Regions from separate parts of the Enterobacter huaxiensis genome, predicted to be linked through region 2. Evidence: predicted binding sites of a transcription regulator. Region 2 holds the regulator's gene; each other region holds the start of a gene.

Region 1 (10,879 bases), 2.1 Mb from region 2:
GTGGTCAATCATTTCCTGAGCGTCTTGCTCGGTGATTTTGCCTGCTTTGATGTCACGTTCAATGTACGCATCCAGGAAGGTGGATACGCGACCGAAGGACATTGCTGCACCATTCTGAGACTTAACAGCGGCCAGGTAGCCGAAGTAGGTCCACTGGATAGCTTCCTGAGCGTTGGTCGCAGGACCAGAGATATCGCAGCCATATTTAGCAGCCATCTCTTTGATCTGACCCAGCGCACGGTGCTGTTCAGCAATCTCTTCACGCAGACGGATGGTAGCTTCCAGGTTTACGCCGTTTTCCAGGTCAGACTGCAGGGAAACGAACTGTGCGTATTTGTCTTTCAGCAGGTAGTCGATACCGTACAGTGCAACACGACGGTAGTCACCGATGATACGGCCACGGCCATACGCATCTGGCAGACCGGTGAGAACGCCAGACTTACGGCAGTTCAGAATGTCTTTGGTGTAAACATCGAATACGCCCTGGTTGTGGGTTTTGCGGTATTCGGTGAAGATTTTTTTCAGCATTGGGTCCAGCTCGCGGTTATACGCTTTGCAGGAGCCTTCTACCATTTTGATGCCACCGAACGGGATGATTGCACGTTTCAGTGGTGCTTCAGTCTGCAGACCAACGATTTTCTCAAGGGCTTTGTTGATGTAGCCAGCATCATGAGAAGTGATAGTGGACGCAACGGAGGTGTCAAAATCAACTGGCGCGTGAGTGCGGTTTTCCAGTTTAACGCCTTCCATTACGTTGTCCCACAGCTTGGTGGTCGCGTCAGTTGCGCCAGCCAGGAAGGATTCGTCACCTTCATACGGGGTATAGTTTTTCTGAATGAAGTCACGTACGTTTACTTCATTCTGCCAGTCACCTTTCGTAAAACCTTCCCAGGCTGTGGCTAACTTTTCATTAAGCTCGGACATGTAACACCTACCTTCTTAAGTGGATTTTTTATTTACTGCCTGAGACGACCATTAATGATGGTTGTCGCCACGCAGGTAAATGACCCAGTATGTCAACCCAACTAACAGACCCCCACCGATAATGTTCCCGATAGTGACGGGGATCAGGTTATCAGTAATGAAATTCATGATAGTCAGGTGAGAGAAACTTTCCGGGGTTGAACCAACCGCAGTCCAGAACTCCGGGCTCGCAAAGTTGCGGATAACAATCCCCATCGGGATCATAAACATATTCGCGATACTGTGCTCGAAGCCGCTGGCCACAAACATCGCAACCGGCAGAACCATAATCATGGCTTTGTCCATCAGGCTACGACCAGAGTAGCTCATCCAGACCGCCAGGCAGACCATCAGGTTCGCGAGGATGCCAAGAGCAACGGCTTCGATAAATGTATGGTGCATTTTGTGGTCAGCGGTTTGCAGGACGTTAAGCCCCCATCCGCCGTTGGCGGTCATATACTCGCCAGAGAGCCACATTAACAAAACAAAGAGCAGACAGCCAATCAGGTTACCAACATAGACGTTAAGCCAGTTGCGTGCCAGTTGGCCCCAGGTAATTCTCCCGCTGGCTTTCGCCACAACAATCAACACTGTTGACGTGAAGAGGTCGGCGCCGCAAATGACGCAAAGAATCAGACCCAGTGAGAAGCAAACGCCGCCAATCAGTTTCGCGATGCCGAAAGGCATCCCGGCAGTGCCTGTCGTGGCAGTGATGTAGAAGACGAAAGCGATGGAGATGAACACCCCAGCCGTGATGGCCAGAAAGAACGTCGTCATCGGGTGTTTCGTTGCTTTGTAGACACCTGCTTCTTCGGCAACTTTAGCCATCGCAGCGGGGAGTAATAGATCAAAAGGGTTGTCAGCTTTCACACTAACTCTCTCTTTATTAAGTCGGCGACGAGATACTAACAAAGCATTATAGAAGAGAAATTGATGTAGATCATATCTCGCCTGGCTTATAGGCCCGCAACATGTATGGTTTTACAGCGATTGCGGAGTAAGTATTTGATTATCCGTATAAAAATAAATTTTAAAAGTTATTAAAAGAGTTGAATTATTTCTTAGGGCCTCCTTTAAAACAGTTAATTAAAATGGAGTATTTACCATAATAAGTAACACTAAAGCGCAGGTAAGTATTTTTATATTTACCCGTATTTAACTTAATTATTACAATCGAGCGTTATTGCCGAAAAAAATAAAAAAAGGGGCAATAAAATTGCCCCGTAATATAGCTCAGGTGATTGAATACGCCTACAGCTGATAATGTTATATGCGGTTATTTTGACCAGTAAGCCGCTTTGGCCTTCTGCAATTTTTCATACGCATTCAGCAGCGACTGATGTGCCGGGAAGGCCTTCAGATCGCTATCAACAGCCTGCAGGCCATAGAACGGCTCTTCACCGCTCAGTGCCGCGCTGGCTGCTTCTACGGCGTCGGCGCCATACATGCGTACAAACGCATTCAGGTACTGAAGCGGTTCGCGTTCGTCTTCCTGCGCGAGCAGCAGCAGGGTTTGCAGGCAGCGGTAATAGTTGGTGCGCTCGGCGGAGAAGACGGACTGGTTGAACTCCATGGTCCACTCCGTCCAGGCCAGAGCCTGATCGAGATCGCCACCCGCGAGGGCCAGCATCGCTTTCAGCTCACCAATACGCAGGGTGTACCAGCCGTTGTCTTTACCTGTCGCCAGGCCAAGCAGTTCACGTACGCGGGTGAAATCATCGTGGCCTTCTTCGTCCAGCTGGGCGATCAGGTTAAGATAATCTTCTTTCTCCCACTCGCTGCCCGGCAGAGCCAGCAGGGTTTCACGCAGATGTGCACCCATGCTGTTGTTCGCCAGCCACAGATCTTCTGCCGGATAGATGTCGGACATGCCAGGAACGATAATGCGGCATGCGTAGACGCTCAGGTGCTCATAGTCAGCAATATAGACTTCGCGATCTTCCGCTTTGAAGATAGCCATCAGCGTGGCGAACTCTTCTTCAGTGGTGCCTGAGAAGCTCCAGTCCACGAACGGATAGTCCGCATCCTGCTTGAACATATCCCAGGAGATGGAACCGCTGGAATCGATGAAATGTGTTTCGAGGTTGGTGTGTTCAGCCACTTCTTCGTCATCAAACGTTGGTGGGGTAAACACGTCCAGATCTTTCAGGCTACGGCCTTGCAGCAGCTCGGTGACGGTACGCTCCAGCGCCACGCCGAAGTCAGGATGCGCGCCAAAGGAGGCGAAGCAGGTTCCGTTAGCCGGGTTGAAGAGCACCACGCAAATAACCGGATACTTACCGCCCAGAGAGCCGTCATAAGCGAAGATAGGGAAACCTTCTGCTTCCAGTTTAGCAATGGATTCCACTACGCCCGGGTAGCGCGCCAGCACGTCGGCCGGAATTTCAGGCAGGCTGATAGACTCGGCAATGATGCGGTTTTTAATGTGGCGTTCGAATACTTCAGACAGACCCTGCACGCGCGCTTCGTTGCGGGTGTTGCCAGCAGACATACCGTTTGACACATACAGGTTACCGACGATGTTCATCGGAATATAAACGGTCTGCTCATCGGACTGACGGGTAAACGGCAGGGCGCAGATCCCGCGGTCTTCGTTGCCAGACTGCAGGTCGATCAGCATGCTGGCGGTCAGTTCATTTTCCGGATCGTAGAACGCACGCAGGCGCGGATCCAGAATGCCTTCCGGCAGTTCGTCGTCTTCGGTCAGCGGGAACCATTTCTCATTCGGATAGTGAACGAATGGGCCATTAGCAATGGTTTCACCCAGCCAGAAGTCGGCGAAGAAATAGTTGGTCGACAGACGTTCAAAGTACTCACCCAGCGCAGAGGCCAGTGCCGCTTTTTTGGTTGCGCCTTTACCGTTGGTAAAGCAAAGCGCACAGTCTTTATCGCGAATATGCACGGACCAGACGTGAGGCACCGGGTTCAGCCAGGAGGCTTCTTCGATATTAAAGCCCAGGTCGGTCAGTTTCTGCTGGAAGCGAGCGATGGAATCTTCCAGAGCGGCGTCTTTGCCGGGGATAAACGTTTGTGTCATGGCGTTCACTTTTATCGTACGTAAAGCGCGCAATGATACGGGTTTTGCGTGACGGGTGCTATCTTCGGCGAAAATAAATGGCTGGGCTATGCTTAGTGGCAGTAACTGACTGTTAAGGCATAGAAAAATGAAAGCATTTGATCTCCAACGGATGGCGTTTGATAAAGTCCCCCCTGAATTTTTAGGCGAAGTGGCGTTGCGTAGCCTGTATACCTTCGTTTTGGTCTTCCTTTTCCTCAAAATTACCGGGCGCCGTGGCGTTCGGCAGATGTCGCTTTTCGAAGTGTTGATCATCCTGACGCTGGGGTCGGCGGCGGGGGACGTTGCGTTTTACGATGATGTGCCGATGGTGCCGGTGTTTATCGTTTTTGTCTCACTGGCATTGCTGTACCGGCTGGTGATGTGGCTAATGTCGAAAAGCGAAAAACTGGAAGATCTTCTTGAAGGGAAGCCGGTGGTGATCGTGGAGGACGGACAGCTTGCCTGGCAGAATGTAAAAAGTGCCAACATGACCGAGTTTGAGTTCTTTATGGAGCTGCGCCTGAGCAGCGTGGAACAGCTGGGGCAGGTGCGGCTGGCGATTATGGAAACCAATGGGCAAATCAGCGTCTATTACTACGCTGACGACGATGTTAAGCCAGGACTGTGTATCCTGCCGGATATGTTGATTGAGCGGTTTCGGGTCGTACCGGAAACCGGGGAGTATGCCTGTATAAAATGCAGCCATGTCGTGGGGATGCATGCGGGCGATCATCAATTATGCCCTCGCTGTAAGAATCCAGAATGGACGAAGGTAAGCCGGGCCAAACGTATTACCTGACAGCCATTTTGTCGGTTTTGAGACAGCGAGATGGCAGATTGTTTTGTGTGACGACGGACACATTTTGCCGGCCATAAGTTTTAGACATTGCGGCGCGTGTCACTGAATGATAAAACCGATATCCACAGTTATAACTTATGGCTTTTAGCGTGGTGAGGGGAAATGGCTCAAGTCTTTAATTTCAGTTCAGGTCCGGCAATGTTACCGGCAGATGTACTCAAACAGGCTCAGCAGGAGCTGTGTGACTGGAACGGTCTGGGTACGTCGGTGATGGAAATCAGCCACCGTGGTAAAGAATTTATTCAGGTGGCGGAAGAGGCAGAAAAGGATTTTCGCGATCTGCTGAACATTCCCTCGAACTACAAAGTATTGTTCTGCCACGGCGGGGGGCGCGGTCAGTTCGCCGGTATCCCGTTGAACCTGCTCGGTGATAAAACCACCGCTGACTACGTTGATGCGGGCTACTGGGCTGCCAGCGCGGTTAAAGAAGCACATAAATATTGCTCACCAAACGTTATCGACGCCAAAGTGACCGTTGACGGTCTGCGTGCCGTGAAGCCGATGAGCGAGTGGCAGCTTTCTGATAACGCCGCGTATCTCCACTACTGCCCGAACGAAACTATCGACGGTATCGCCATTCACGAAGAGCCAGGTTTTGGCGAGAACGTCGTTGTGACGGCGGATCTCTCGTCTACCATTCTGTCCACGCCGCTGGACGTCAGCCGTTACGGCGTAATCTACGCCGGTGCGCAGAAAAATATCGGCCCGGCTGGCCTGACTATCGTCATTGTGCGCGAAGATCTGTTGGGTAAAGCCCATAAGTCTTGCCCGTCAATCCTTGATTACACGGTACTTAACGATAACGACTCTATGTTTAACACCCCGCCGACGTTTGCCTGGTATCTTTCCGGCCTGGTGTTCAAGTGGCTGAAACAAAACGGCGGTGTGGCGCAGATGGACAAGGTCAATCAGCAAAAAGCGGACCTGCTGTACGGCGTAATTGATAAGAGTGATTTCTACCGCAACGACGTAGCGAAAGCTAACCGTTCGCGCATGAACGTGCCGTTCCAGCTGGCAGACAGCAGCCTGGATAAAGTCTTCCTGGAAGCGTCGTTCGCCGCTGGCCTGCACGCGCTGAAAGGCCACCGCGTGGTGGGGGGCATGCGTGCTTCCATCTATAACGCCATGCCGCTTGAAGGCGTTAAGATGTTGACCGATTTCATGATCGACTTCGAACGTCGCCACGGTTAATCGCGCTGTTTTTCACCCCCGCAGCCGCTGCTGCGGGGTTTTTATTATGTTGAGTTGAGAGTTTAGTTTTCATGGAATCCCTGACGTTACAACCTATCGCGCGGGTAGATGGCACCATTAATCTGCCTGGTTCAAAAAGTGTCTCGAACCGCGCTCTGCTGCTGGCAGCTCTGGCAAACGGCACCACCGTCCTCACAAACCTGCTGGACAGCGATGACGTTCGCCATATGCTCAATGCGCTGAAAGCGTTGGGAGTTCACTACACGCTGTCTGCTGACCGTACCCGTTGTGAAGTGATCGGCAACGGCGGTGCATTACAGTGCGCAGAAGCGCTTGAGCTGTTCCTGGGCAACGCGGGTACCGCGATGCGTCCGCTGGCGGCGGCCCTGTGCCTGGGAAGCAATAACATCGTGCTGACCGGCGAACCGCGTATGAAAGAGCGCCCGATTGGTCATCTGGTGGACGCCCTTCGTCAGGGCGGCGCGCAGATTGACTATCTGGAGCAGGAAAACTATCCGCCGCTGCGTCTGCGCGGCGGCTTTACCGGCGGCAGCGTTGAGGTTGACGGCAGCGTCTCCAGTCAGTTCCTGACCGCACTGCTGATGACCGCACCGCTGGCACCGCAGGATACGGTTATCAGCATCAAGGGCGATCTGGTTTCCAAACCGTACATTGATATCACGCTGCACCTGATGAAAACCTTCGGCGTTGAGGTGGAAAACCAGTCTTATCAGCGCTTCGTGGTGCGCGGGGCGCAGCAGTACCAGTCTCCGGGCAGCTACCTGGTTGAAGGTGATGCGTCATCCGCATCCTACTTTCTGGCCGCAGGGGCGATTAAAGGCGGCACGGTAAAAGTGACCGGTATTGGCCGTAACAGCGTGCAGGGCGACATCCGTTTTGCGGACGTGCTGGAAAAAATGGGCGCGGTTGTGACCTGGGGCGATGACTTCATCTCCTGTACGCACGGTGAGCTGAATGCCATTGATATGGACATGAACCATATCCCGGATGCGGCGATGACCATCGCCACGGCGGCGCTGTTTGCTAAAGGCACCACCACGCTGCGTAATATCTACAACTGGCGCGTGAAAGAGACGGACCGTCTGTTCGCAATGGCGACCGAGCTGCGCAAAGTGGGTGCAGAGGTAGAAGAGGGCGAAGATTATATTCGCGTGACTCCGCCGGCAAAACTGCAGTTTGCGGAAATCGGAACCTACAACGATCACCGTATGGCAATGTGCTTCTCGCTGGTGGCGCTGTCGGATACGCCTGTAACCATTCTTGACCCGAAATGTACGGCGAAAACCTTCCCGGACTACTTCGAGCAGCTGGCGCGCATTAGCACGCCGGCCTGATAACATCATGCCGCATCATCGGGTGCGGCATTTCCTTACGCTTCCTGACGATCATTCCCGCCCATTTCTTCTACACTCTGCTTCAATCATTTCGTAATTTGCACGCAAAGGTAACAGTTGCGTACGTTGATGCGTATAATGCGCGGCGTTCATGTTAACGGTATGCCTTAATTAAGGAGAAAAAGATGACGGCAGTTGCCCCGGTAATCACCATTGATGGGCCTAGTGGCGCAGGGAAAGGTACCCTGTGTAAAGCGATGGCAGAAGCATTGCAATGGCATCTTTTAGACTCGGGAGCAATCTATCGCGTTCTGGCTCTGGCTGCGCTGCACCACCATGTGGATGTGGCGTCTGAAGAGGCGCTGGTACCGCTGGCTGCGCATCTGGATGTGCGTTTCGTCTCCACTGACGGCAACCTTGAAGTGATCCTGGAAGGGGAAGACGTGAGCGGCGAGATCCGCACGCAGGACGTGGCTAACGCAGCCTCTCAGGTAGCGGCATTCCCGCGCGTTCGTGAAGCGTTGTTACGCCGCCAGCGTGGGTTCCGGGAAGCACCTGGCCTGATCGCTGACGGCCGTGATATGGGCACGGTGGTATTCCCTGATGCACCTGTGAAAATTTTCCTTGACGCCTCTTCGGAAGAACGTGCTCAACGCCGCATGCTTCAGTTGCAGGAAAAGGGGTTTAGTGTTAACTTTGATCGCCTTTTATCCGAGATAAAAGAGCGCGATGACCGCGATCGTAACCGCGCCGTCGCACCACTTGTTCCTGCAGAAGATGCATTAGTTCTGGATTCGACCAGTTTAACTATTGAGCAAGTGATTGAAAAAGCGCTACAATATGCGCGCCAGAAACTGGCACTCGCGTAATCGCGACCGATTTAGTAGTACCCCCGCTGCAATGGATTGACGGCGGGTATGTGAAACAACCCCATCCGGCACGGAGCCAGGTGGACGTTATATTAACCTGAAGATTAAACATGACTGAATCTTTTGCTCAACTATTTGAAGAATCCTTAAAAACAATCGAAACCCGTCCGGGTTCCATCGTTCGTGGTGTTGTTGTTGCTATCGACAAAGACGTAGTACTGGTTGACGCCGGTCTGAAATCTGAGTCCGCCATTCCGGCAGAGCAGTTCAAAAACGCCCAGGGCGAGCTGGAAATCCAGGTTGGTGACGAAGTTGACGTTGCTCTGGATGCAGTGGAAGACGGCTTCGGTGAAACCCTGCTGTCCCGTGAGAAAGCTAAGCGTCACGAAGCTTGGATCACGCTGGAAAAAGCTTACGAAGAAGCTGAAACTGTAGTCGGTGTTATCAACGGCAAAGTTAAAGGCGGCTTCACTGTTGAGCTGAATGGTATTCGTGCGTTCCTGCCAGGTTCACTGGTAGACGTTCGTCCAGTCCGTGACACCCTGCACCTTGAAGGCAAAGAGCTTGAGTTCAAAGTAATCAAGCTGGACCAGAAGCGTAACAACGTTGTTGTATCCCGTCGTGCCGTTATCGAATCCGAAAACAGCGCAGAACGCGATCAGCTGCTGGAAAACCTGCAGGAAGGCATGGAAGTCAAAGGTATCGTTAAGAACCTCACTGACTACGGCGCATTCGTTGACCTGGGCGGCGTTGATGGCCTGCTGCACATCACCGACATGGCGTGGAAACGCGTTAAGCACCCAAGCGAAATCGTGAACGTTGGCGACGAAATCACTGTTAAAGTGCTGAAGTTCGACCGCGAACGTACTCGTGTATCCCTCGGCCTGAAACAGCTGGGCGAAGATCCATGGGTAGCTATCGCTAAGCGTTACCCAGAAGGTACTAAACTGACTGGTCGCGTTACCAACCTGACTGACTACGGCTGCTTCGTTGAAATCGAAGAAGGCGTTGAAGGCCTGGTGCACGTTTCCGAAATGGACTGGACCAACAAAAACATCCACCCATCCAAAGTTGTTAACGTTGGTGATGTAGTGGAAGTGATGGTTCTGGATATCGACGAAGAACGTCGTCGTATCTCCCTGGGCCTGAAGCAGTGCAAAAACAACCCATGGCAGCAGTTCGCGGAAACCCACAACAAGGGCGACCGTGTTGAAGGTAAAATCAAGTCTATCACTGACTTCGGTATCTTCATCGGCCTGGACGGCGGCATCGATGGCCTGGTTCACCTGTCTGACATCTCCTGGAACGTTGCAGGCGAAGAAGCAGTACGTGAATACAAAAAAGGCGACGAAATCGCTGCAGTTGTTCTGCAGGTTGACGCAGAGCGTGAGCGTATCTCCCTGGGCGTTAAACAGCTCGCAGAAGATCCGTTCAACAACTGGGTTGCACTGAACAAGAAAGGCGCAATCGTAAACGGTAAAGTGACTGCAGTTGACGCTAAAGGCGCAACCGTAGAACTGGCTGACGGCGTTGAAGGTTACCTGCGCGCTTCCGAAGCTTCACGTGACCGCGTTGAAGATGCAACTCTGGTTCTGAGCGTTGGCGACGACGTTGAAGCTAAGTTCACCGGTGTTGACCGTAAGAACCGTGCAATCAGCCTGTCTGTTCGTGCTAAAGACGAAGCTGATGAGAAAGATGCAATCGCAACTGTTAACAAACAGGAAGATGCAAACTTCTCTAACAACGCAATGGCTGAAGCTTTCAAAGCAGCTAAAGGCGAGTAATATCAAGTTCTCACCATCATTTGAGCTGTAACGCATTTACAGCGAGAAGGATGAGGAGCAGACTTGACAGATTGCAGGATTCGTCCTGTAATCAATAACAAAGGGCGGCTACGGCCGCCCTTGTTTAATGAGCTGTTCAGCTAATTGGTTTGAAAGGAACCGGAGGAATCATGACCAAGTCAGAATTGATTGAAAGACTTGCCAGTCAGCAACCGCATGTCCCGGCTAAGGCTGTGGAAGATGCTGTTAAAGAGATGCTGGAGCATATGGCCACCACTCTTGCCCAGGGCGAGCGCATTGAAATCCGCGGTTTCGGTAGTTTTTCTTTGCACTATCGTGCTCCACGTACCGGGCGTAACCCGAAGACTGGCGACAAAGTCGAGCTGGAAGGTAAGTACGTTCCACACTTTAAGCCGGGTAAAGAACTGCGCGATCGCGCCAATATTTACGGTAACTGAGTTTAGCCATCAGGGTTAAACTGGGTTTAAAAGAAAGCACCTTTGGGTGCTTTTTTTGTATGCCTCGCCCGCACTTCTGAACGCGTGCCGCACTTCCTCTTTGCTTTTACTGCAAACCCATAAAAACCTTGCAGCGCCCGCCGTAACACACGTTTTTCTTGCCTGACGCTGGAAAGCGCTCCCTGCATACTGCCCTGAACAGGGAGGTAAAAATGGGAATACCCGTCATCAGCGTTTGCGCCATTCTGGCCATTATTCCGCTTTACTGGTTACCCGTGCTGCCGGGGATGCAGAGCGTCTGGACGATGATTATCGTCGGGACAGCATTCGCCCTGCAGCAGA
Region 2 (10,879 bases):
AAGCCGGAAAGACGACCGCGGGTCACGGTGGAGGAGTTGGCGTAGCCGTCAACCTGCAGCGTGGAGCCGATGAACATATCCACCGCGTACTGACCTGCCAGCTGGCAGAAGGCGCGGTTGGAACGCATGGAGCCGTCGGCACCGGTGAAGAACACGTCCGGACGGGCGCGGATATACTCTTCCATCCCCAGCTCGCCGCCGAAGCAGTGCACGCTTTCCACCCAGCCGCTTTCGATGGCGGGGATCAGCGTTGGATGCGGGTTCAGCGTCCAGTGCTTACAAATTTTTCCCTTCAGGCCGAGCTGTTCACCGTAGGTGGGCAACAGCAGCTCGATCGCCGCGGTGTTAAAGCCGATGCCGTGGTTCAGGGACTGCACCTGGTGCTCCGCGTAGATGCCTTTGATGGCCATCATCGCCATCAGGATATGTTCCTGCTTGATCAGGCGCGGGTCGCGGGTGAACAGCGGTTCGATAAAGAACGGCTTGTCGGCCACCACCACGTAGTCGATCCAGGAGCCCGGAATATCGACGCGCGGCAGGTCGCACTCGTCGTCCACCAGCTCGTTCACCTGTGCGATGACGATGCCGTCGTGGAACGCGGCGGCTTCCACCAGCGCCGGGGTATCTTCGGTACTCGCCCCGGTGTAGAGGTTGCCTTTGCGGTCCGCTTTAAAACCGGCGATCAGCGCCACGTTTGGCGAGAGGTCGACGTAGAGGCGGGAGTAAAGTTCGATGTAGGTGTGGATCGCACCGATTTCGAGCTGGCCATCTTCCAGCAGCTGAGAGATTCGCAGGCTCTGCGTGCCGGAGAAAGAGAAGTCCAGCTTGCGGGCGATGCCTTTTTCAAAGATGTCCAGATGCTCGCTGCGGCCGACGCTCGGCATAATCATATGCAGGTCGTGAACGATTTGCGGGTTCACCTCTGCAAGCGAGCGGGAAAGGAAATCCGCCTGCTTCTGGTTGTTGCCTTCCAGAACGACTTTGTCGCCCGGTGCGATCAGTTTTTCCAGCATGGCGACAAGATCGCCGGTTGGCAGTACCTTGCCCTGCACCGGTACGGACGCCAGACGACGCGCTTTTTCACTGCGTCGGGTGTTCCATTGCCGGGTGGGTGTTTGCCCAGATAACATTATTAACCTCCTGATTCAGCACATCATTCTGATTTGCCTAACGTTGAGTAAAGTTTGCGCTCTGGCGAGAAAGGCATCAATTAAGCGTAGAGCGGAATCATTAGCCTGAGAGTAATAATCAAGGTAAAGATTTGTGATCCGGATCAGTTCATGTTTCGGAAATCCAGGCTAAACGGGGTACAATTCGGAAGGTATAGTAAATTTCTGACAAGAATCAGCATCGCCCTTATGACCCAAATCATTCCATCAGACTTCGACATTGCAGCCGAAGACAGCGCCGAATTCGTGCCCATGCGCGGCGTGGCTAACCCCCACCTGCAAACCATGCTGCCGCGCCTGATCCGCCGCAAGGTGCAGTTCACCCCACACTGGCAGCGCCTGGATTTGCCGGACGGCGACTTTTTGGATCTCGCCTGGAGCGAGGACCCCGAGCAGGCCCGGCACAAGCCGCGTCTGGTGGTGTTCCATGGCCTGGAAGGCAGTCTGCATAGCCCCTACGCGCACGGTTTAATCCAGGCGGCGAAGGCCCGCGGCTGGCTTGGCGTGGTGATGCATTTTCGCGGCTGCAGCGGTGAGCCGAATCGCCAGAAGCGCATTTACCATTCCGGTGAAACCGAAGACGGCACCTGGTTCTTACACTGGCTCAGAGAGAATTTTGGCACGGTGCCAACGGCGGCGGTGGGCTATTCCCTGGGCGGAAATATGCTGGCCTGTCTGCTGGCAAAAGAGGGCAACGCCGCGCCGCTGGATGCAGCGGTTATCGTCTCCGCCCCCTTTATGCTCGAACAGTGCAGCTACCATATGGAAAAAGGCTTCTCACGGGTGTATCAGCGCTACCTGCTTAACCTGCTGAAAGCCAACGCCGCGCGCAAGCTTAAGGCCTACCCGGATACGCTCCCCGTCAGCCTGCAGCAGCTCAAGCGCGTGAAGCGTTTGCGCGAGTTTGACGATTTGATTACCTCGAAGATCCACGGTTTTGCCGATGCGATTGACTACTACCGCCAGTGCAGCGCCATGCCGCTGTTGAATCAAATCACCGCGCCGACGCTGATCATCCACGCAAAAGATGATCCGTTTATGGATCATCACTCTATTCCGGCACCGGACCATTTACCGGCCAACGTGCAGTACCAGCTCACCGAGTACGGCGGGCACGTTGGCTTTGTTGGCGGTACGCTGCGCCGGCCCAAAATGTGGCTGGAAACGCGCATTCCCGACTGGCTCACCTCATTTCTGGACGGTAAAAAATGATTATCCCCTGGCAGGATCTGTCTCCCGAAACGCTCGATAATCTGATTGAAAGCTTTGTATTACGTGAAGGCACCGATTATGGTGAACAAGAGCGTTCGCTTGAACAAAAGGTCAGCGATGTTAAGCGCCAGCTGAAAAGCGGCGACGTGGTGCTGGTGTGGTCCGAACTGCATGAGACGGTCAATATCATGCCCCGCAACGCGTTTCACGGCTGATCTGTAAACCTTTCCAGTCAGGGAGTTGCTATGTCTGCCAGACATCCGGTTATTGCCGTAACGGGCTCAAGCGGTGCGGGTACTACCACCACCAGCCTCGCTTTTCGCAAGATCTTCGCACAGCTGAATCTCCGGGCGGCAGAGGTGGAGGGCGACAGCTTTCACCGCTACACGCGCCCTGAAATGGACATGGCCATCCGCAAGGCGCGCGACCTGGGCAAACACATCAGCTATTTTGGGCCCGATGCCAATGATTTCGGGCTGTTAGAGCAAACCTTCCGCGAATACGGGCAGAGCGGTACCGGGCAGTCCCGCAAGTATCTGCACACCTACGACGAAGCGGTTCCCTGGAACCAGGTGCCGGGAACGTTTACCCCGTGGCAGCCGCTGCCGGAACCGACCGACGTGCTGTTTTATGAAGGGCTGCACGGCGGCGTGGTGACGCCCCATCACGACGTGGCGCGCCACGTGGATCTGCTGGTCGGCGTCGTGCCGATCGTGAACCTGGAGTGGATCCAGAAGCTGACGCGAGATATTAGCGAGCGCGGCCACTCGCGCGAGGCGGTGATGGACTCGGTGGTTCGCTCAATGGAGGATTACATTAACTTCCTGACGCCGCAGTTTTCCCGTACCCATATCAACTTCCAGCGCGTGCCGACGGTGGACACCTCTAATCCGTTTGCGGCGAAAACCATCCCGTCTCTGGATGAGAGCTTTGTGGTAATCCACTTCCGCAACCTCGAAGGCATTGATTACCCCTGGCTGCTGGCGATGCTGCAGGGCTCGTTCATTTCGCACATGAATACGCTGGTGGTGCCGGGGGGAAAAATGGGGCTGGCGATGGAGCTGATCATGACGCCGCTGGTGCAGCGGCTGATGGAAGGGAAGCAGATCGCGTGAGTTGTTTTGCCCGGTGGCGCTGCGCTTACCGGGCCTACGGTCATGCTTTTGCAGGGCGGGTCAGCGAAGCGCCACGCGCCAAAAGATTAGGCCTCGATCACCTCATACGAATGGGTGATGTTTACCGCTTTCTCCAGCATGAGCGCCACGGAGCAGTATTTCTCCGCAGACAGATCAACCGCGCGCGAAACCGCCGCGTCCTTCAGCTCTTTGCCGGTGACGATAAAGTGCAGATTAATGTGCGTGAACAGGCGTGGCGCCTCTTCGCGACGTTCTGACGTCAGCTTCACTTCGCAATCGGTTACGTCGTGACGGCCTTTTTGCAGAATCGACACCACGTCGATTGCGCTGCAGCCACCCGCCGCCATCAGCACCATTTCCATCGGGCTTGGCGCTTTGTCGCCGGAGTTACCGTCCATCAAAATCTGGTGTCCGGAAGCTGACTCGCCCAGGAACGTTAAACCTTCTACCCATTTCACACGCGCTTGCATATTCATTAACTCCAACGTTGCATTTTTGGTGACAGATTACGCGTGCGTTACAATTCTCGCAACGGAAGGCGACCTGCATCATGCTGAAGCGAGACACCAGGAGACACGCGGCAAAAGCTATGCTAAAACACTCTGGATGCTACAGTAATACATTGACGTTACACATGTATGCAGAGGACATCAAACTTTACTGGCTGCGAAACGTTACGACAGCCGACTTCCCAGGGTATGGGTAAGAATTCGATTGCAACCCCAGAGTCCGGATGCATCTTATGGCTCTGGTGACAGCTTATAACAGAGGATAACAGCGCATGGTGCTTGGCAAACCGCAAACAGACCCTACTCTCGAATGGTTCTTGTCTCATTGCCACATTCATAAGTACCCATCAAAGAGCACGCTGATTCACCAGGGTGAAAAAGCGGAAACGTTGTATTACATCGTTAAAGGCTCGGTGGCAGTGCTGATCAAAGATGAAGAAGGGAAAGAGATGATCCTTTCTTATCTGAACCAGGGCGATTTCATCGGTGAACTGGGCCTGTTTGAAGAGGGCCAGGAACGTAGCGCCTGGGTTCGTGCAAAGACAGCATGTGAAGTGGCTGAAATTTCTTACAAGAAATTCCGTCAGCTGATTCAGGTAAACCCTGACATCCTGATGCGTCTTTCTTCGCAGATGGCGCGCCGTCTGCAGGTGACATCCGAGAAAGTGGGTAACCTCGCATTCCTGGACGTTACCGGCCGTATTGCACAGACCCTGTTGAACCTGGCAAAACAGCCAGACGCGATGACCCACCCGGACGGCATGCAAATTAAAATTACGCGTCAGGAAATTGGTCAGATCGTCGGCTGCTCCCGCGAAACCGTGGGCCGTATCCTGAAAATGCTGGAAGACCAGAACCTGATCTCCGCCCACGGTAAAACCATCGTGGTCTACGGAACCCGTTAATTCGGTTAAACGGCGTGCCATCGCAAGGTGTCACGCCGTTTTTGTCTCTATTCCCCATGTGGCGCAGGCTGATCTATCACCCGGAAGTTAACTACGCACTGCGACAAACGTTGGTGTTGTGCCTTCCCGTGGCCGTCGGCCTGATCCTCGGACATCTTCAGCAAGGCCTGCTGTTTTCCCTCGTTCCCGCCTGCTGCAACATCGCCGGTCTGGACACGCCGCATAAACGCTTTTTTAAACGCCTGATTATCGGTGGCTGCCTGTTCGCCGGCTGTAGCCTCGCCGTACAGCTCCTGCTCGCCCGCGATATTCCGCTGCCGCTGATCCTGACCGTGCTGGCGATGACGCTGGGCGTGACGGCGGAGATCAGTTCGCTTCACGCTCGCCTGCTGCCCGCCTCGCTGATCGCCGCCATCTTCACCCTTAGCCTCGCCGGCAACATGCCGGTGTGGGAACCGCTGCTCATCTACGCCCTCGGCACGCTGTGGTACGGGCTGTTTAACTGGTTCTGGTTCTGGCTATGGCGGGAGCAGCCGCTGCGTGAATCCCTTAGCCTGCTCTACGTGCAGCTTGCCGACTACTGCGAAGCAAAGTATACCCTGCTCACCCAGCACACCGACCCGGAGAAATCGTTGCCGCCTCTGCTCGCCCGTCAGCAAAAGGTGGTCGATTTAATCAGCCAGTGCTATCAGCAGCTACACATGCTTGCCGCCAATAAAAACCATGGCTATAAGCGGCTGCTGCGCACCTTCCAGGTGGGGCTGGACCTGCAGGAGCACATCTCCGTAAGCCTGCATCATCCGGAGGAGGTGCAAAAGCTGGTCGAGCGCAGCCACGCCGAAGCGGTGATCCGCTGGAATGCCCAGACGGTATCGGCGCGTCTGCGCGTGCTGGCTGATGATATTCTCTATCACCGCTACCCCACGCGCTTCAACATGGAAAAACAGCTCGGCGCGCTGGAGAAAATCGCCCGTCAGCACCCGGAAAACCCGGTCGGCCAGTTTGCCGCCTGGCACTTTAGCCGCATCGCGCGCGTGCTGCGTACCCAGCGGCCGCTTTACCCGCGTGACCTGATGGCCGATAAGCAAAAACGCCTGCCGCTGCTGCCCGCGCTTAAAAGCTATCTGTCACTGAAATCTGCCGCGCTGCGTAACGCCGCGCGGATAAGCGTGATGCTGAGCGTCGCCAGCCTGATGGGCATGGCGCTGCACCTGCCGAAGCCCTACTGGATCTTAATGACCGTGCTGCTCGTGACGCAAAACGGCTACGGCGCCACGCGGGTGCGCATTTTCCACCGGGCTGGCGGAACCTTAGCCGGACTGATTATTGCCGGCGCCACGCTGCACTTCCACGTGCCGGAAGGCTATACGCTGGTGGGGATGCTGGCGATCACGATGATGAGCTATTTGATTATCCGCAAAAACTACGGCTGGGCGACGGTGGGCTTTACGGTCACGGCGGTGTACACCCTGCAGCTGCTCACGCTCAACGGCGATCAATTCATTATTGCCCGCCTGGTCGATACCCTGATTGGCTGCCTGATTGCCTTCGGCGGCATGGTCTGGCTGTGGCCGCAGTGGCAAAGTGGATTACTGAGGCAAAACGCCCACGACGCGCTGGAAGCGGATCAGCAGGCTATTCGTCTCATCCTGAGCGACGATCCGAAGCCTTCCCCGCTGGCCTACCAGCGCATGAAGGTCAACCAGGCGCACAACGCCCTGTTCAACTCGCTCAACCAGGCGATGCAGGAGCCGGGCTTTAACTCGCACTATCTGGCGGACATGAAGCTGTGGGTCACCCACAGCCAGTTTATCGTCGAGCATATTAACGCCATGACCACGCTGGCGCGCGAGCACACCATGCTGACGCCGGACCTGGCGCAGCGCTATTTGCAGTCGTGTGAAATTGCCCTGCAGAGGTGTCAGCAGCGTCTGGAGTATGACGCACCGGGTGAGTCCGGGGATTCGAATATTCTGGAAGCGCCGGAAACGCTCACCCACGGGCCGATGAGCACGCTGGAGCAGCACCTGCAGCGCGTTCTGGGGCATCTGAACACCATGCACACCATTTCGTCGGTGGCGTGGCGTCAGCGCCCGCATCACGGCATTTGGTTAACGCGCGTGTTAAAGCGAACCGAGTATTAGCTTTTTACGATCTTCTCGACCGCCGCGGCAAAACGGCTTAACCCGTCTTCAATATCTTTCTCTTCCACCACCAGCGACGGCGCAAAGCGCATCACGTCCGGTCCGGCGTTAAGTACCATGACCCCTTCGTGCGCGGCAGCGTGCAGGAAATCGCGCGCGCGGCCTTTGTACTGCGGCTTCAGCTCCGCGCCAATCAGCAGCCCCATGCCGCGGATCTCGCTGAAAACATCATATTCATCGTTAATCTGCTGTAGATGCTTCTCGAACAGCTCACGCTTCGCGCTAACGCCGTTCAGCACCTCCGGGGTGTTAATGATATCGAACGCGGCGCCCGCCACGGCGCTCGCCAGCGGGTTACCGCCGTAGGTGGAGCCGTGAGAACCCACGTGGAACGCGGAGGCGATCTCCTGGGTGGTCAGCACCGCGCTGACCGGGAAGCCGCCGCCGAGGGCTTTCGCGCTGGTCAAAATGTCCGGCGTCACGCCGTAGTGCATATAGGCGAACAGATCGCCGGTGCGCCCCATGCCGCACTGCACTTCATCAAACACCAGCAGCGCCTGATGCTCGTCACACAGTTCGCGCAGCCCTTTCAGGAATTCCGGCGTCGCCGCCGTTACGCCGCCTTCGCCCTGAATCGGCTCAACGACGACCGCGCAGGTGTGGTCATCCATCACCGCTTTCACCGCGTGCAGATCGTTAAACGGCACGTGGATGATATCAGCAGGCTTAGGCCCAAAGCCGTCGGAGTATTTCGGCTGGCCGCCAACGGAAACGGTAAAGAACGAGCGTCCGTGGAAAGCGTTATGGAAGGCGATGATTTTGGTTTTGTACGGGCTGTGGCGCGTTGTTGCGTAGAAGCGGGCCAGCTTGAAGGCGGTTTCGTTGGCTTCGGTGCCGGAGTTCATAAACAGCACGCGCTCGGCGAAGGTGGCATCGATGATCTTACGTCCCAGACGCAGCGCCGGCTCGTTGGTGAACACGTTGCTGGTGTGCCACAGGGTTTCGCCCTGGGTTTTAAGGGCCTCCACCAGCGCAGGATGGCAATGACCCAGCGCCGTCACCGCAATGCCGCCCGCGAAATCTACGTACTCTTTGCCTTCCTGATCCCAGACGCGGCTGCCCTTCCCTTTTACAGGAATAAACTCAGCCGGTGCATAAATCGGCAGAATGACTTCATCGAATGTCGCGCGGGTAATTGCTGGTTGTTCAGTTGCCATGTCATGACCATCCATTTTTTGTCACATTGGTTGTGAAAATATAATCACAAAATATGCATAAAAAATCACAGCATGGCAATAGATATTCAGCGATTGAGGAAATTCGCCAGCAGCTGATGTCCCTGCTCGCTGAGAATACTTTCCGGGTGGAACTGGACGCCCTCCAGGTCCCACTCTTGATGGCGAATCCCCATGATCTCCTGCGTCTCGCTCCAGGCGGTCACCTCAAAGCACGCGGGCAGGGTTGGCGGGTCGATCACCAGAGAATGGTAGCGGGTCACGGTTAACGGATTATTTAACCCTGTGAAGACGCCCGTACCGGCGTGCATAACCGGTGACGTTTTGCCGTGCATGACTTTCGCGGCACGCACGATGGTGGCGCCAAAGACCTGAGCAATAGCCTGATGGCCGAGGCAGACCCCCAGAATCGGCAGCGTGCCTGCATACTGGCGGATCGCATCAAGCGAGATACCGGACTCCGACGGCGTGCAGGGGCCCGGTGAGATCACAATTTTCTGCGGAGCCAGCGTCTCGATATCTGCCAGGGTTATCTCATCGTTGCGGCGAACGACCACCTCAGCGCCCAGCTCGCAGAAATACTGGTAAAGGTTCCAGGTGAAGGAATCGTAGTTATCAATCAGCAGAATCATGGCGGCTCCCGAAAAAATGCCGCCCTATTCTACTCAGATTCCCGCGCTTCGCTCACTACTTTGGCAAAGATAGCGTTCAGCGCGGTTAGCTCACCCATCGCACCGCTCTGGTTGGCCGCTACCCACTGCGCGGGATCGATATCACGCCAGTCCAGCACGTAACCGGCGTGGATCGCCAGCTGTTCAAAGAAGATCCGCTGGGAAATGCCGTTACCGCTCATAAAAGGATGCAGCATATTGATTTCACAATAGTAATGGCTTATCCGGTCTGTAAATTCTGCTTTGCTAAGGCCGACCAGATATTTGTCGTATTCCAGGGCTTCCATCAGGTCGTTACCCATCTTCTCGATATACTCGAAATGACAAAAAGGAATGTCGCCCTTAGAAATATCGGCGGTGCGGAGTTCGCCAGCCTGCTTCATCTCTCTGCGGTATAAGTGGCGGTGAATGAGGCACAGATGGGGTAACCCAGGTGCAGAAGGCCCCAGTTCCAGCGACTCAATTTGAGGTTCTGCGGGACCCTTACCTTTTTCAAGGAGACAGCTGGCCTGAAAATTGACGTTACGCTGTTGTTCCCAGAGACGGGATTTTTGCTTGTCGGTGAGTTTTTTCACTTAACGCCTCCCTGATGATGTCCGTTTGCCACAAGTATAAGCGGCAAAACGCGCTTTCGCAGGGAGGGCTAAAGAACACGGACGTGAACCGCCCGTGTGGAAGACGATTACGGCAATACTTTTGCGGAGAGGATAACGACCGGTTTTGACGGCACATTCTGGTACGGACCGACATCGTGGGTAGGCACCTGAGAAATCTTGTCGGCCACGTCCATTCCTTTCACAATCTTACCGAAAACGGCGTAACCGAAATCGCGCTGACCGTGGTCGAGGAAGGCGTTATCCGCCACGTTCAGGAAGAACTGACTGGTCGCGCTGTCTTTATCCGCGGTACGCGCCATTGAGATGGTGCCACGCTTGTTCAGCAGGCCGTTGTCGGCTTCGTTCTTGATTGGCGGGTTAGGCTGCTTCTGCTGCATCTGCTCGTTAAAACCGCCGCCCTGCACCATAAAGCCTGGGATCACGCGGTGGAACGTGGTGTTGTTGTAAAACCCGCTGTTCACGTAGTCGAGGAAGTTTTTCACAGAAACAGGGGCTTTCTGGCTGTTCAGTTCCAGCTCAATGTTCCCGGCGGAGGTGGTCAGCAAGACGTGAGGGTCACCCTTTGCTGCCAGCGCAGCAGGGGAAACGGCAGAAAGAGCAAACACAGCTGCGACAGCCGCCAGTGTTGATTTGAGCATGAGAATTCCTTAACAAAGCGCAGTATAAAAAGCGAATGGCTTGATTCTAAAGAGCAGTATGAACGGAGACCAGCCTTTTACCTAATTTTACGAAATTGAAACAGTTGTTACCGCGCAAACGATTGGTAATGCCGCTATTTTACGTGATCTGAATCACACAAAAATATGCAAATATGATCAAAATTTTCTGAAAAGATTTAAATAGATCACTTTCGAGTCTAAAATCTGCCCGCTCTCAGCGCCCAACGGGCGCTTTTCTTTTTCTGAACAGGCCAGACATGACTAACAGCAATCGCATCAAGCTCACATGGATCAGCTTCTTCTCCTACGCCCTGACCGGCGCGTTGGTGATCGTCACCGGGATGGTGATGGGAAATATCGCAGACTACTTCCAGCTGCCCGTTTCCAGCATGAGTAACACTTTCACCTTCCTCAACGCGGGGATCCTGATCTCTATCTTCCTGAATGCCTGGCTGATGGAAATTGTCCCTCTGAAAACCCAGCTGCGCTTTGGCTTTGTGCTCATGGTCGCCGCCGTGGCGGGCCTGATGCTGAGCCACAGCATCGCCTTGTTCTCCGCCGCCATGTTCGTGCTGGGCCTGGTCAGCGGGATCACCATGTCGATCGGGACGTTCCTGATTAC
Region 3 (10,879 bases), 2.4 Mb from region 2:
GCAGACCAAAGGCAAACCCATGAAATCCTACGTCTATAAAGACCATGGGTCGCTGGTGTCGCTCTCGAACTTCTCTACCGTCGGCAGCCTGATGGGTAACCTGATGCGTGGCTCAATGATGGTAGAAGGGCGGATCGCACGCTTTGTCTACATCTCCCTGTACCGTATGCACCAGATCGCGCTGCACGGCTATTTCAAAACCGGCCTGATGATGCTGGTGGGCAGAATTAACCGCGTTATCCGTCCGCGCCTTAAGCTGCACTAATCCTCTCTCCCTCCGGCCATCCGGAGGGATTTTTAGCACATCGTGCTGCACATCTCCAGTTGAGTGCTTAAGAGTTCTCTTAAAGCGAAAATCCCACTCCGTTTTGATCCTTTATCTTATTGGCGAACGCCCTTCTTCATCGCAAAATTGTTACCAATAGCAACAAAGGAGGAAGTCCCGTGAATAAATCTATGTTGGCGGGTATAGGGATTGGCGTCGCTGCTGCGTTAGGTGTGGCTGCAGTTGCCAGTCTCAATGTGCTTGATCGCGGCCCGCAGTACGCGCAGGTAGTGTCCGCTACCCCGATTAAAGAGAGCGTTAAGACCCCTCGTCAGGAGTGCCGCAACGTAGCGGTAACCCATCGTCGTCCGGTACAGGATGAAAACCGCATTGCCGGTTCCGTTCTGGGGGCCGTCGCCGGTGGCGTGATTGGCCATCAGTTCGGCGGTGGTCGCGGTAAAGACGTTGCGACGGTCGTCGGCGCGCTGGGTGGCGGTTATGCCGGTAACCAGGTGCAGGGCGCGATGCAGGATAACGACACTTACACCACGACCCAGCAGCGCTGTAAAACCGTCTATGACAAGTCGGAGAAAATGCTGGGCTACGACGTGACCTACAAAATTGGCGACCAGCAGGGCAAAATCCGCATGGATAAAGACCCGGGTACGCAAATTCCGCTGGATGGGAACGGCCAGCTGGTACTGAACAACAAAGCGTAAAATAGCTGTACTCTGCATTTAGCTCCTCACGCGCTCAGGCTGAGGAGCTTTTTTTCGTTTAGAAGGTAAGGGCGTAGTTCAGACCAAAGGTACGCCCGCGTCCCTTGTATCCATACAGCGCGGCGTTGCCGTAGGTCGGGCTATACAGCAGCGGCGCGCGCTGGCCCCAAACGGTGGTGTACTGTTTATCCAGCAGATTTTCGATACTGAAAGACACTCTTCCCAAAGGAAGCTGGTAGCTGCTGAGGAAATCGACGGTGTTGTAGCCATCAATTTTATTCCCGGCGGCATCGCTCAGGTCGAAGGTTTGCTGCGTCTGAATACGCAGTGACCAGGGCTCTGGCGCCCAGCCGACATAGGCTGTCGCTTTTGACGGTGACGCCTGAGTGACATCCCATTTCTCCCACGAGCCGTTGGACTTGATTTCCGATTTCACCACGTTGACGTTCCCCCCTACGCTCCAGGCGCTGTCAGGGATGAAGTAATCCACCGCGCCCTCCACGCCATAGATACGGCGCTTAAGCGAATTCACGTCGATGGTCATGTCGCTGCGGTTAATATCGACTGATTTGTCTGAAAGAGAGTAGTAGGCGGCAAGCTGCGTGCGCAGATTATTGCCGGTGTAGCGCCAGCCCAGCTCATAAGAATCTACCTTGATGCCTTCAAGTTTCGCATCATTCGGGTTCACGCTTTTCAGCAGGGCCAGATGACCCTGTGCATCGGCTTTTGCGTACGAACCGTTGCCATAGTATTTGCCCGGGTCCGGCAGCTCAACGCCCTGAGAGAAGTTAAACCAGACCTGCTGCTGTTCGGTGATATGCGCAAGGATCCCGGCGTTGAACAGGACATTGTCATAATCGGTCTTCCCGCCGGGAATGGCGTCAGCCGAAGTGGCTTTACCGGTGGCAATCGCCTGCTGTTGTGAATAGGCGATAAAATCGTCGACGCGGTTCTCAGTCCACTGATAGCGAACGCCGCCGCTCAGGGTGAAAATGTCATTGATGTCGTAGCTGTTTTGCAGGAAGGGGGCAACGTTAGTGATGTTGTACCCAGGGTATCGACCGGTATTGTATTTGGACGCGTTGTTCATCCCGCCAGACGGTACCGAGTTGGCCAGGTCGAAGAACATCTGATTGGAATCGAAGGTCTCGCGATCGGCATCAAGCCCCCACGTTACCTGCCAGCCGTCCAGCGGCGTGCTGTTCAGCGTCAGCTTTGCACCGTACTGGTCGGTGTTTTGCTCTGACGCGGAGAAGCTGGTAATGGTTTTTGTCTTCTGATCGACGGCCGGGAAAGGGTAGAAGCGCAGGGATTCATCGCGATAGTAAATTTGCCCGACCAGCTCCTGTCCCCAGAAGTCTGAATCGGAGTACTGCAGGCTGATCAGGTGGCGCTCGGTACCTGGAATGCGGTCGGAGCTGAACCCGCTGCGGGTACGTGCCGTCCCGTCCCCGAGCACCGCACTCATGTTCTTGTCAAGATAGAGGCCGTAGTCGTCATCGCCCTGGCTTTTATAATACTGGGTGACCACCTGCAGCTGGCGCGTCTCATCAATTTCGATCGTACCCGTTCCCATCACGTCGAGACGATCCGAGTGCTGTAAGCCGGTCTGGGTATTATCAAAGGTGAGGGCGTCACCGTTGCCGTCGTACCAGCCGCCGAAACGCTGATACGCCACGGAAAGGCGTCCCGAGGCGTGGTCATTACCGCCGCTGACCGCTGCTGCTACGCGCTCGTCGCGATCGTTACTGTTGTTAAAACCCGTCTTGCTGCCAAGCTCCAGATCGACCTGCGCCTCCGGCTGACCCTTTTTGGTTACGATGTTGATCAGGCCACCCGTGCTGCCACCGCCGTAGAGTGCGGTTGAACCTGAAATGACTTCAATATGGTCGACGTTGAAAGGGTCGATAGAGTCAAGCTGGCGGCTGTCGGTGCGCGAGGAGTTCAGGCGCACGCCGTCCACCAGCACCACGATGGCCCGACCGCGCATATTCATGCCGTAGTTGGTTCGCCCCTGGCTGCTAACATCCATCCCCGGGATCAGCTGCCCGAGAATATCCTTGAACTCTTTGCCTCCCTGGACCTGTTGTTCAATCTCCTGGCCTTCGATAATCCACGTGGTCTGCGCCATTTCCGCCACGGTACGGTGGCTACGGTTGGCGCTGACAACCAGGTTATCTTCGTTCGTTTGTTCAGCGTAAAGCGGCATTGCTATAGCCAGCAACACCGGGTTGAGCACCCAGAGGCTCTTCTTCATCATCATTCCTTATTGAGCATTCGCCCTTTTTATTGGCAGGTCATTGTGCAAGAAACAAAAAATGCAAATGCGAATACTGCCGATAATGAAAACTATTATCAACCTGAGAAAAATAAGGGGGTTGGGGGCAAATCAGAGAAGGAAAAAGAGGAGAGAGGGCGGCGAACCGCCCTGTGAATCAGAGTTTCAGTAGTTCAGGCCACAGACGCAAAGTGGTCTGGGTAATGCTCTGCAGTTTGTCCAGACTTGCCCCTTCACGGGCGCTGATCGACATGCCCTGCAAAATACAGCTCAGATATTGTGACAGCTCCTGCGGACGACAGTGCGCCGGAATTTCACCGCGCTGCTGGCGCTGCGTCAAGAACGTGCTCAACGTCTCTTCCTGCATCGCATGGCGCGATTTCACCGTGTTGGCGATCTCTTTTGACGATGCCGCAAGGGTGGCGGAGGTATTTATCATAAAACAGCCTGCAGGCGTGTCTTTGCTGGTGAAACAGGTCGCGACGGCGCAGAAATAGTCCTGCAAGGCCTGTTCGACGCTTTTCTCTTCACAGAACAGCTGGGCTTCATGCTTTGCCGCAAAGCGGGTGATGTATCTGTCCAGCACCGCCCTGAACAGCCCCTCTTTATTCGTGAACTCCGCGTACAGCGTCGGCGCCTTGGCGCCGGTGGCTTCTACCAGATCGGAAAGCGAGGTCGCTTCATATCCATGTTGCCAGAAGAGTGTCATGGCCTTATCGAGCGCCGCATCCCTGTCGAACACTTTTGGTCGGCCACGGCTTTTCTTCGCACAACTCGTAACATCGGTTGTCATTTGCCGTTGGTCCTCTGTTGGTTTGTTGAATGACCATTATAAAAATAAACCCCATTCGGAACCAGCGCTCATTTCTTAAAAATAAATAAATCATATCGGTATGAATTATAAAGAAAATAAAATTAACTTAACGGTCATTATAAAAACATGTTGACGTGTGACGTGGATCACATCTATCATTTACCTATCGATCGTTAAGTAATTAGCTTACGACCTCCAAATTCATCTGCCTAAAGGTAAAAATCATGAAAAACGTAAAAACCCTGATCGCTGCTGCCGTACTAAGCTCAATGTCATTCGCAAGCTTCGCTGCTGTTGAAGTACAGTCCACTCCGGTTGACCAGCATAAAGTGGGGACCATCTCTGCAAGCGCGGGGACTAACCTGGGTTCACTGGAAGATCAGCTGGCGCAAAAAGCTGAAGCTATGGGTGCCAAATCATTCCGCATCACTTCAGTGACCGGTCCGAACACCCTGCACGGTACAGCCGTCATCTACAAATAAGCGTAACGACACCCTCCGCTATGCTTATGCCACTGCAATAAAAAACGCCCTGCTCGTGCAGGGCGTTTTTCGTTGTGTCTTACATCGACTGTTGGCCAACATTGTGGTGCCGGGTAACGTCCGTCGGCATGCCGGAGCGCGCTGTCATGGCGCGTTCCATAACCGTGCTATCCGTGCCGGCATCTGTTTTGAAACTCACCATGGCGGCATTAAGATTGATCGGCAGGGTCTGCGGATCGTCATCAATGTTTTTCGATAACGGCTGGTGGATTTCTACCAGACGCACGCCGCCCGGCTCTACGGAGGCTTTGATCGGCGTATTGATGATATTCACTTTCGTACCCGGCGTAATGACGTTGTAGAGCTTTTTGATATCGTCATCGCGCAGGCGGATACAGCCGGAGCTGACGCGCATGCCAATGCCAAAATCGGCATTCGTTCCATGCAGAAGGTAGACCCCACCGTAAGCGGCGAGGCGTATCGCATGGTGACCCATAGGATTGTCCGGACCTGCCGGAACCACGGCAGGCAGGTCAATTCCCTGCGCTTTATAGCGGGCACGAATGTTGGCGGTGGGAGTCCAGGTCGGGTTAGCACGTTTATCCGACACGGTGGTTACCATCGTTGGCGTGAGCGTATCGCCCCCCAGCTGACCAATGCCGATCGGGTAGACGGTCACTTCATTTTTACCCGGCGGGTAGTAATAGAGGCGCAGTTCAGCGAGGTTGATCACCAGCCCCTCGCGCGGCGCGTCCGGTAAAATGGTCTGCAGCGGAATGGTCAGCACGCTACCCGCGCGCGGCACGTATGGGTCAACGCCCGGGTTGGCCTGCAGAAGCGCCAAAAAGCCAACGTTATATTTTTTAGCAATCGCTTCCAGCGACCCCCCATTGTTCTCAACCACGTGAAAGCGGTTTTGCCCGACGACGTTGCTGCCGGCAGGCGGAAGCGGCCAGGTATTGGCACGCGCCGGGAGGGCTATAGCCACCGTTGCGGCCAGCGCAAACAGGGTTATCCAGCGGGTAAAACGCGAAGAGATCATCATCATCATAATCCATATAAATAATAAGGTTATTGTTTTATAAGTATTCATGATAATTATGGCTAACAGGCGTGTCGGGAAGATCGGGGGAAGTGCAAAGAGTTTGTAAATTGTCACCCCCGGGAGCGTTTCACTCGCGGGGGTGACAGGCCGATTACGCGATGGCGTTCTCTTCCAGCTGGCGCATAAAGTTGCGTACCCAGTCCATGCGGGTTTTGCGTTCCGCCAGATCCTGGGTGAATTTCAGGCGCGTCGGTCCATCCAGACGGAAGTGCTGCGGCTGTTTTTGCAGCAGGCCAATCAGCCACATCGGGTCAACGTGGTTTTTCTCTGCAAACTCAATCGTGCCGCCTTTTTCGTTTCCTTCAAGCTTGCGGATGCCCAGCTTCTGCGCCTGCTGACGCAGCCGGGCGATATCCAGCAGATTCCTCGCCGCATCCGGCAGCAGCCCAAAGCGGTCGATCAGCTCGACCTTGATCTCTTCCAGCTCATTTTCCTTTTTCGCACTGGCGATACGCTTGTAGAACGACAGGCGGGTATTCACATCAGGAATGAAATCATCCGGCAGCAGGGAAGGCATGCGCAGTTCGACCTCGGTTTGCTGGCTGGTGAGATCTTCCAGGGACGGCTCGCGCCCGGCCTTCAGGGCATCGACGGCGTTTTCCAGCAGCTCCATGTACAGAGAAAAACCGATGGTTTCCATTGAGCCGCTCTGGTCTTCGCCCAGTAGCTCACCGGCACCGCGGATCTCAAGATCGTGCGTCGCCAGCGCAAAGCCCGCGCCCAAATCCTCCAGCGAGGCGATGGCTTCCAGACGCTTTTGCGCGTCGGTCGTCATCGCTTTCGGGTGCGGCGTCAGCAGCCAGGCGTAGGCCTGATGGTGCGAACGCCCGACGCGTCCGCGAAGCTGATGAAGCTGCGCCAGGCCGAAGTGATCCGCACGCTCGATGATGATGGTGTTCGCCGTTGGAATGTCGATCCCGGTTTCAATGATGGTGGTACACACCAGCACGTTGAAACGCTGGTGGTGGAAATCGTTCATCACCCGCTCCAGCTCGCGCTCGCGCATCTGCCCGTGACCGATGGCAATACGCGCTTCCGGCACCAGCTCCGCCAGCCTGTCCGCCGCTTTCTGGATGTTTTCCACATCGTTATAGAGGTAGTAGACCTGACCGCCGCGCAGCACTTCACGCAGAATGGCTTCGCGCACCACCAGGTTGTCGTACTCGCGAACGAAGGTTTTCACGGCCAGGCGGCGTGCAGGCGGCGTCGCGATTATCGACAGATCGCGCATGCCGCTCATCGCCATATTCAGCGTACGCGGGATCGGCGTTGCGGTCAGGGTCAGGATGTCAACGTCGGCGCGCATGGCCTTGATTCGCTCTTTATGACGAACCCCGAAGCGGTGCTCTTCGTCGACGATCAGCAGCCCAAGGTCTCTCCACTTCACGTCGCTTTGCAGCAGCTTGTGGGTGCCGATCAGAATATCGATCTTGCCTTCGCTTGCCTGTTCCAGGATCTGCGTCTGCTCTTTGGCGCTGCGAAAACGCGACAGCATCTCGATGCGCACCGGCCAGTTGGCAAAGCGGTCGCGGAAGTTGTCGAAGTGCTGTTGGGCGAGAAGGGTGGTCGGCACCAGAACCGCCACCTGCTTGTTATTCTCCACGGCCAGGAAGGCAGCGCGCATCGCCACTTCCGTTTTGCCGAAGCCCACGTCGCCGCACACCAGCCGGTCCATCGCCAGCGGCTGACACATGTCGCTCAGCACCGCGTTGATGGCCTGCGCCTGATCCGGGGTGGTTTCAAACGGGAAACTGTCGCAGAACAGCTGATACTGCTCTTTGTCGTGTTTGAAAGCGTAGCCCGATTTGGCCGCGCGCTGGGCGTAGATATCCAGAAGCTCTGCCGCCACGTCGCGCACTTTCTCTGCCGCTTTCTGACGCGCGCGCGCCCAGGCGTCGCCGCCCAGCTTGTGCAGCGGCGCATTATCCTCAGCGCCGCCCGCGTAGCGGCTGATCAGATGCAAAGACGACACCGGCACATAGAGTTTGGCGTCGTTGGCGTAGGTCAGCATCAGGTACTCGCCCTTAATACCGCCTGCTTCAAGGGTGGTCATTCCCTGATAGCGACCAACCCCGTGTTCAAGGTGAACAATTGGCTGGCCCGGGTGCAGCTCGGCCAGGTTGCGGATCAGCGTGTCCGGGTTGATGGTCCGGCGGCTGTCCTGACGTCGGCGCGCGACGCGCTCGCCGAGCAGATCGCTTTCGCAGATCAGCGCGATGTTGTTGAGCTTATCAATAAACCCGTGCTCAGCGGCACCGATCATCAGGTAGCGTCCGGTACCGCTGGCCTCGCTCAGGCGCTGGATGCGCTTGGGCGCTACTTTGATGCGGCCCAGCAGTTCACCCAGCGCTTCGCGGCGGCCTTCACTCTCAACGGAGAACACCACCGGTCCGGTAAAGGACTCGAGGAACTTGCGCAGATTATCCAGCGGGGATTTCTGCTGCGCCTGAACGGAAAGATCCGGCAGCGTCTGGAAGGCCAGGTTGGTATTGGCGGCTTTATCCGCCAGTGAATCGGTTTTGAGCTGCACACGCGGCCAGCGTTTCAGTTCCGCGTTCAGCTCATCGGTGCGCAGCCACAGCGTTTCCGGCGGCAGAAGTGGACGCATAGGATCCACCCCCCGGTTTTCGAACCGGGCACGGGTCTCGCTTTCAAAGCGTGCGGCGCTGGCGTCGATATCGCCGGTGTTCACAATCAGGGTATTCGCCGGGAAATAGCTAAATAGCGCCGGCAGCGGCTCGTTAAAGAACAGCGGCTGCCAGTACTCGATCCCGGCAGGCAGCGTGCCTTTGCTGACCTGCTGATAAATATGTTCGGCATCGCGCTTTACGTCGAACCTGTCGCGCCACTGGCTGCGGAACAGTTCGACGGCGGTTTTGTCCGTTGGGAATTCATGCGCGGGCAGTAAGTTGATGGAGTCCACTTCTTCCAGCGTGCGCTGGGTGTCGGCGTCAAACACGCGCAGGCTGTCGATCTCATCATCAAAGAAGTCCAGGCGATACGGGCGATCGCTGCCCATCGGGTAGAGGTCCAGCAGTGCACCGCGCGTGGCGTACTCCCCGTGCTCCATGACCTGATCGACGTGGCGATAACCCGCGCCATCCAGCTGGGCGCGAAGGGCATCGCGCGACAGGCGCTGGCCTTTTTTCATCACCAGGGCGTGACCGTGGAGATAGCTGTGCGGGCAGACGCGCTGCATGAGGGTATTGACCGGAACAATCAGCACGCCGCGCTGCATGGTCGGAAGCTGATAGAGCGTCGACAGGCGCGAGGAGATGATCTCCTGATGCGGGGAGAAGCTGTCGTACGGCAGCGTTTCCCAGTCGGCGAGGCTGAACACCAGATTATCGGTGAACTGGCGAATTTCATCGTGCAGGCGCAGGGCATTTTGCATATCCGGTGCAACCAGAATGACCGGGCCAGGATGTCGCTCAGCGATTTCTGCCACCAGCGTGGCGCAGGCTGCCCCCGTGAGTTCACCCAGCTGGCGCTGGTCGCCCGCTTTGACTGGCAAGGAATAACGATAGTGTTCAGGCATGGCTATGTCAGAGTCTCTTATGGATATACCCACAGTATTGGGGCATATCTCTGATACGCAATGCCTTTATTATCCTCGATCGTTTTGCATTAGCAAACCGTAACCGCACGGAGGGAAAACACGCCCCCGAAACAGGGGGCGTGAAGCGGGCTAGCGCGTCGCTGAAAGCGGCGAGAGCCGGGCGGGAGGGGAGAAGAACAGGTCGCCGAACAGCGCGGTAGAGAGCTTACGCGCTCCCAGCCCCACCAGCGTGCAGACCAGCAGGCTGACAAACGGATAGACCAGAATCAGCGTTAACTCGGCCCAGACCGGCCAGTATCCGGCATTCATTTCACCGATCAGGATCAGGCTGAACGCCTCAATCAGGATGCGGTGGGTAGTGTAAATGGCGATAGTGTTGGAGCCCACCACGTTCAGCAGGTTGCCGGGGTGAACGGCATAGCGTTGCTCAAGGCTGTAAAAGAGCTTCATGATCAGCACAATCGACAGCAGGGAGAGCAGCAGCGGGACGTTAGCAAACCATAGCGCCACGGAGACGGCACCGAACGCGATCGCCGCCAGCCAGACGCGACGCATCTCCAGCCCTTTCATCCACGTCATGAGCTGTGCGCCGTACCACGCGCCCATGCTGTAGTAGATCATATTACGTACGACGCTGTTCATTCCCCACCACGGAAGCGGCAGGAAGTTAATCGCGACGCTCGCCAAAGCCAGAAGGCCCAGCATCGGCAGCTTCCAGCGGCTCAGCAGTTTGCACAGGGTGAAATAGACCACCAGCGCGTACAGATACCACAGGCTGGTGCTGGCGGTGAGCATGCCGCGGATAAAACCGGCTAGCGAGTCGGCATAGGCCGCATTCGAGGAGGTAGCCAGCTCGCGCTCGGGAGCGAGCCAGGCGTTGAGGTGGCTTAGCGCCTGCCACTGTAAAACGCCCCACAGCGCCAGGACCCAGACAATGCTCCAGATCCGCTTGTCGAGGCTGGTGCGCCAGTCTACCTCATCGATGTAGCGTCGAATCAGGTAGCCAGATATAAAGAAAAACACCGGCATGCGGAACGGCGCGAGATAGAGGTTAAAATAGACCCAGCATTTGGCGAGAAGGCCAGACAGCGGGTGCTGCAGCCCGTTCAGATGAGGATAAAAGGTGATAACCGAGTGGTAGATCACCACCAGGCAGATGCACAGCCCTTTTATCTGATTAATCCATAATGCTTTTTGTTTCATCGGTAACGTTGACCTGTTTTGCCATAAACGAACGGGCAATTGTTCTAAAACGAGGCCGGGATGTAACGGGTAACAGTCTGTATCAAGACGATTTTCGGAAAAGGTGGAGGCTGCAGGGTTAAGTATTGAGAACTAGCATCCTGATTTATCTGAATTTTTCGGAAAAATGATTACCAAAGCTTACGGTTTCAGTCATTTACGCTTAACGGATTCGCTTATATACTCGTGGGTCTGCTATCAGCAAACAGACGGATTTCATGTATCAACCTGTCGCACTCTTCATAGGCTTACGTTACATGCGTGGGCGCGCCGCGGACCGCTTCGGTCGCTTTGTCTCCTGGCTTTCGACTATAGGCATTACGCTTGGCGTGATGGCTCTGGTGACGGTACTTTCCGTCATGAACGGCTTCGAACGCGAGCTGCAAAACAACATTCTGGGGCTGATGCCGCAGGC

Evidence for each region. Region 2 encodes CRP, which controls carbon source genes, mostly activating them, when cyclic AMP is high. Its sites were predicted from a motif close to ATGTGANNNNNNTCACAT; they were not measured.
Region 1: the regulator CRP is predicted to act here: its motif matches at 1,892-1,909, upstream of focA (formate transporter FocA).
Region 3: the regulator CRP is predicted to act here: its motif matches at 4,211-4,228, upstream of bhsA (multiple stress resistance protein BhsA).

What each region holds. Positions count from the first base shown of each region.
Region 1 covers NZ_CP043342.1:3,143,334-3,154,212, reverse strand. Annotated here, with positions in the region: gene pflB (formate C-acetyltransferase) at 1-924, opposite strand, end outside; gene focA (formate transporter FocA) at 976-1,833, opposite strand; gene ycaO (30S ribosomal protein S12 methylthiotransferase accessory factor YcaO) at 2,240-4,000, opposite strand; gene D5067_RS15105 (DUF421 domain-containing protein) at 4,128-4,820, shown strand; gene serC (3-phosphoserine/phosphohydroxythreonine transaminase) at 4,983-6,071, shown strand; gene aroA (3-phosphoshikimate 1-carboxyvinyltransferase) at 6,143-7,426, shown strand; gene cmk ((d)CMP kinase) at 7,612-8,295, shown strand; gene rpsA (30S ribosomal protein S1) at 8,406-10,079, shown strand; gene ihfB (integration host factor subunit beta) at 10,250-10,537, shown strand; gene D5067_RS15075 (ComEC family protein) at 10,750-10,879, shown strand, end outside.
Region 2 covers NZ_CP043342.1:389,808-400,686, reverse strand. Annotated here, with positions in the region: gene mdcA (malonate decarboxylase subunit alpha) at 1-1,130, opposite strand, end outside; gene D5067_RS01850 (hydrolase) at 1,359-2,381, shown strand; gene D5067_RS01845 (YheU family protein) at 2,378-2,596, shown strand; gene D5067_RS01840 (phosphoribulokinase) at 2,627-3,496, shown strand; gene D5067_RS01835 (OsmC family protein) at 3,583-3,987, opposite strand; gene crp (cAMP-activated global transcriptional regulator CRP) at 4,299-4,931, shown strand; gene D5067_RS01825 (YccS/YhfK family putative transporter) at 4,988-7,075, shown strand; gene argD (bifunctional acetylornithine/succinyldiaminopimelate transaminase) at 7,072-8,292, opposite strand; gene pabA (aminodeoxychorismate synthase component 2) at 8,379-8,942, opposite strand; gene D5067_RS01810 (putative adenosine monophosphate-protein transferase Fic) at 8,972-9,556, opposite strand; gene ppiA (peptidylprolyl isomerase A) at 9,664-10,236, opposite strand; gene tsgA (MFS transporter TsgA) at 10,515-10,879, shown strand, end outside.
Region 3 covers NZ_CP043342.1:2,914,098-2,924,976, reverse strand. Annotated here, with positions in the region: gene D5067_RS14000 (NAD(P)/FAD-dependent oxidoreductase) at 1-265, shown strand, start outside; gene D5067_RS13995 (glycine zipper 2TM domain-containing protein) at 445-984, shown strand; gene D5067_RS13990 (TonB-dependent siderophore receptor) at 1,043-3,241, opposite strand; gene comR (TetR family copper-responsive transcriptional repressor ComR) at 3,420-4,055, opposite strand; gene bhsA (multiple stress resistance protein BhsA) at 4,301-4,558, shown strand; gene ldtC (L,D-transpeptidase LdtC) at 4,638-5,603, opposite strand; gene mfd (transcription-repair coupling factor) at 5,755-9,201, opposite strand; gene D5067_RS13965 (acyltransferase family protein) at 9,352-10,425, opposite strand; gene lolC (lipoprotein-releasing ABC transporter permease subunit LolC) at 10,683-10,879, shown strand, end outside.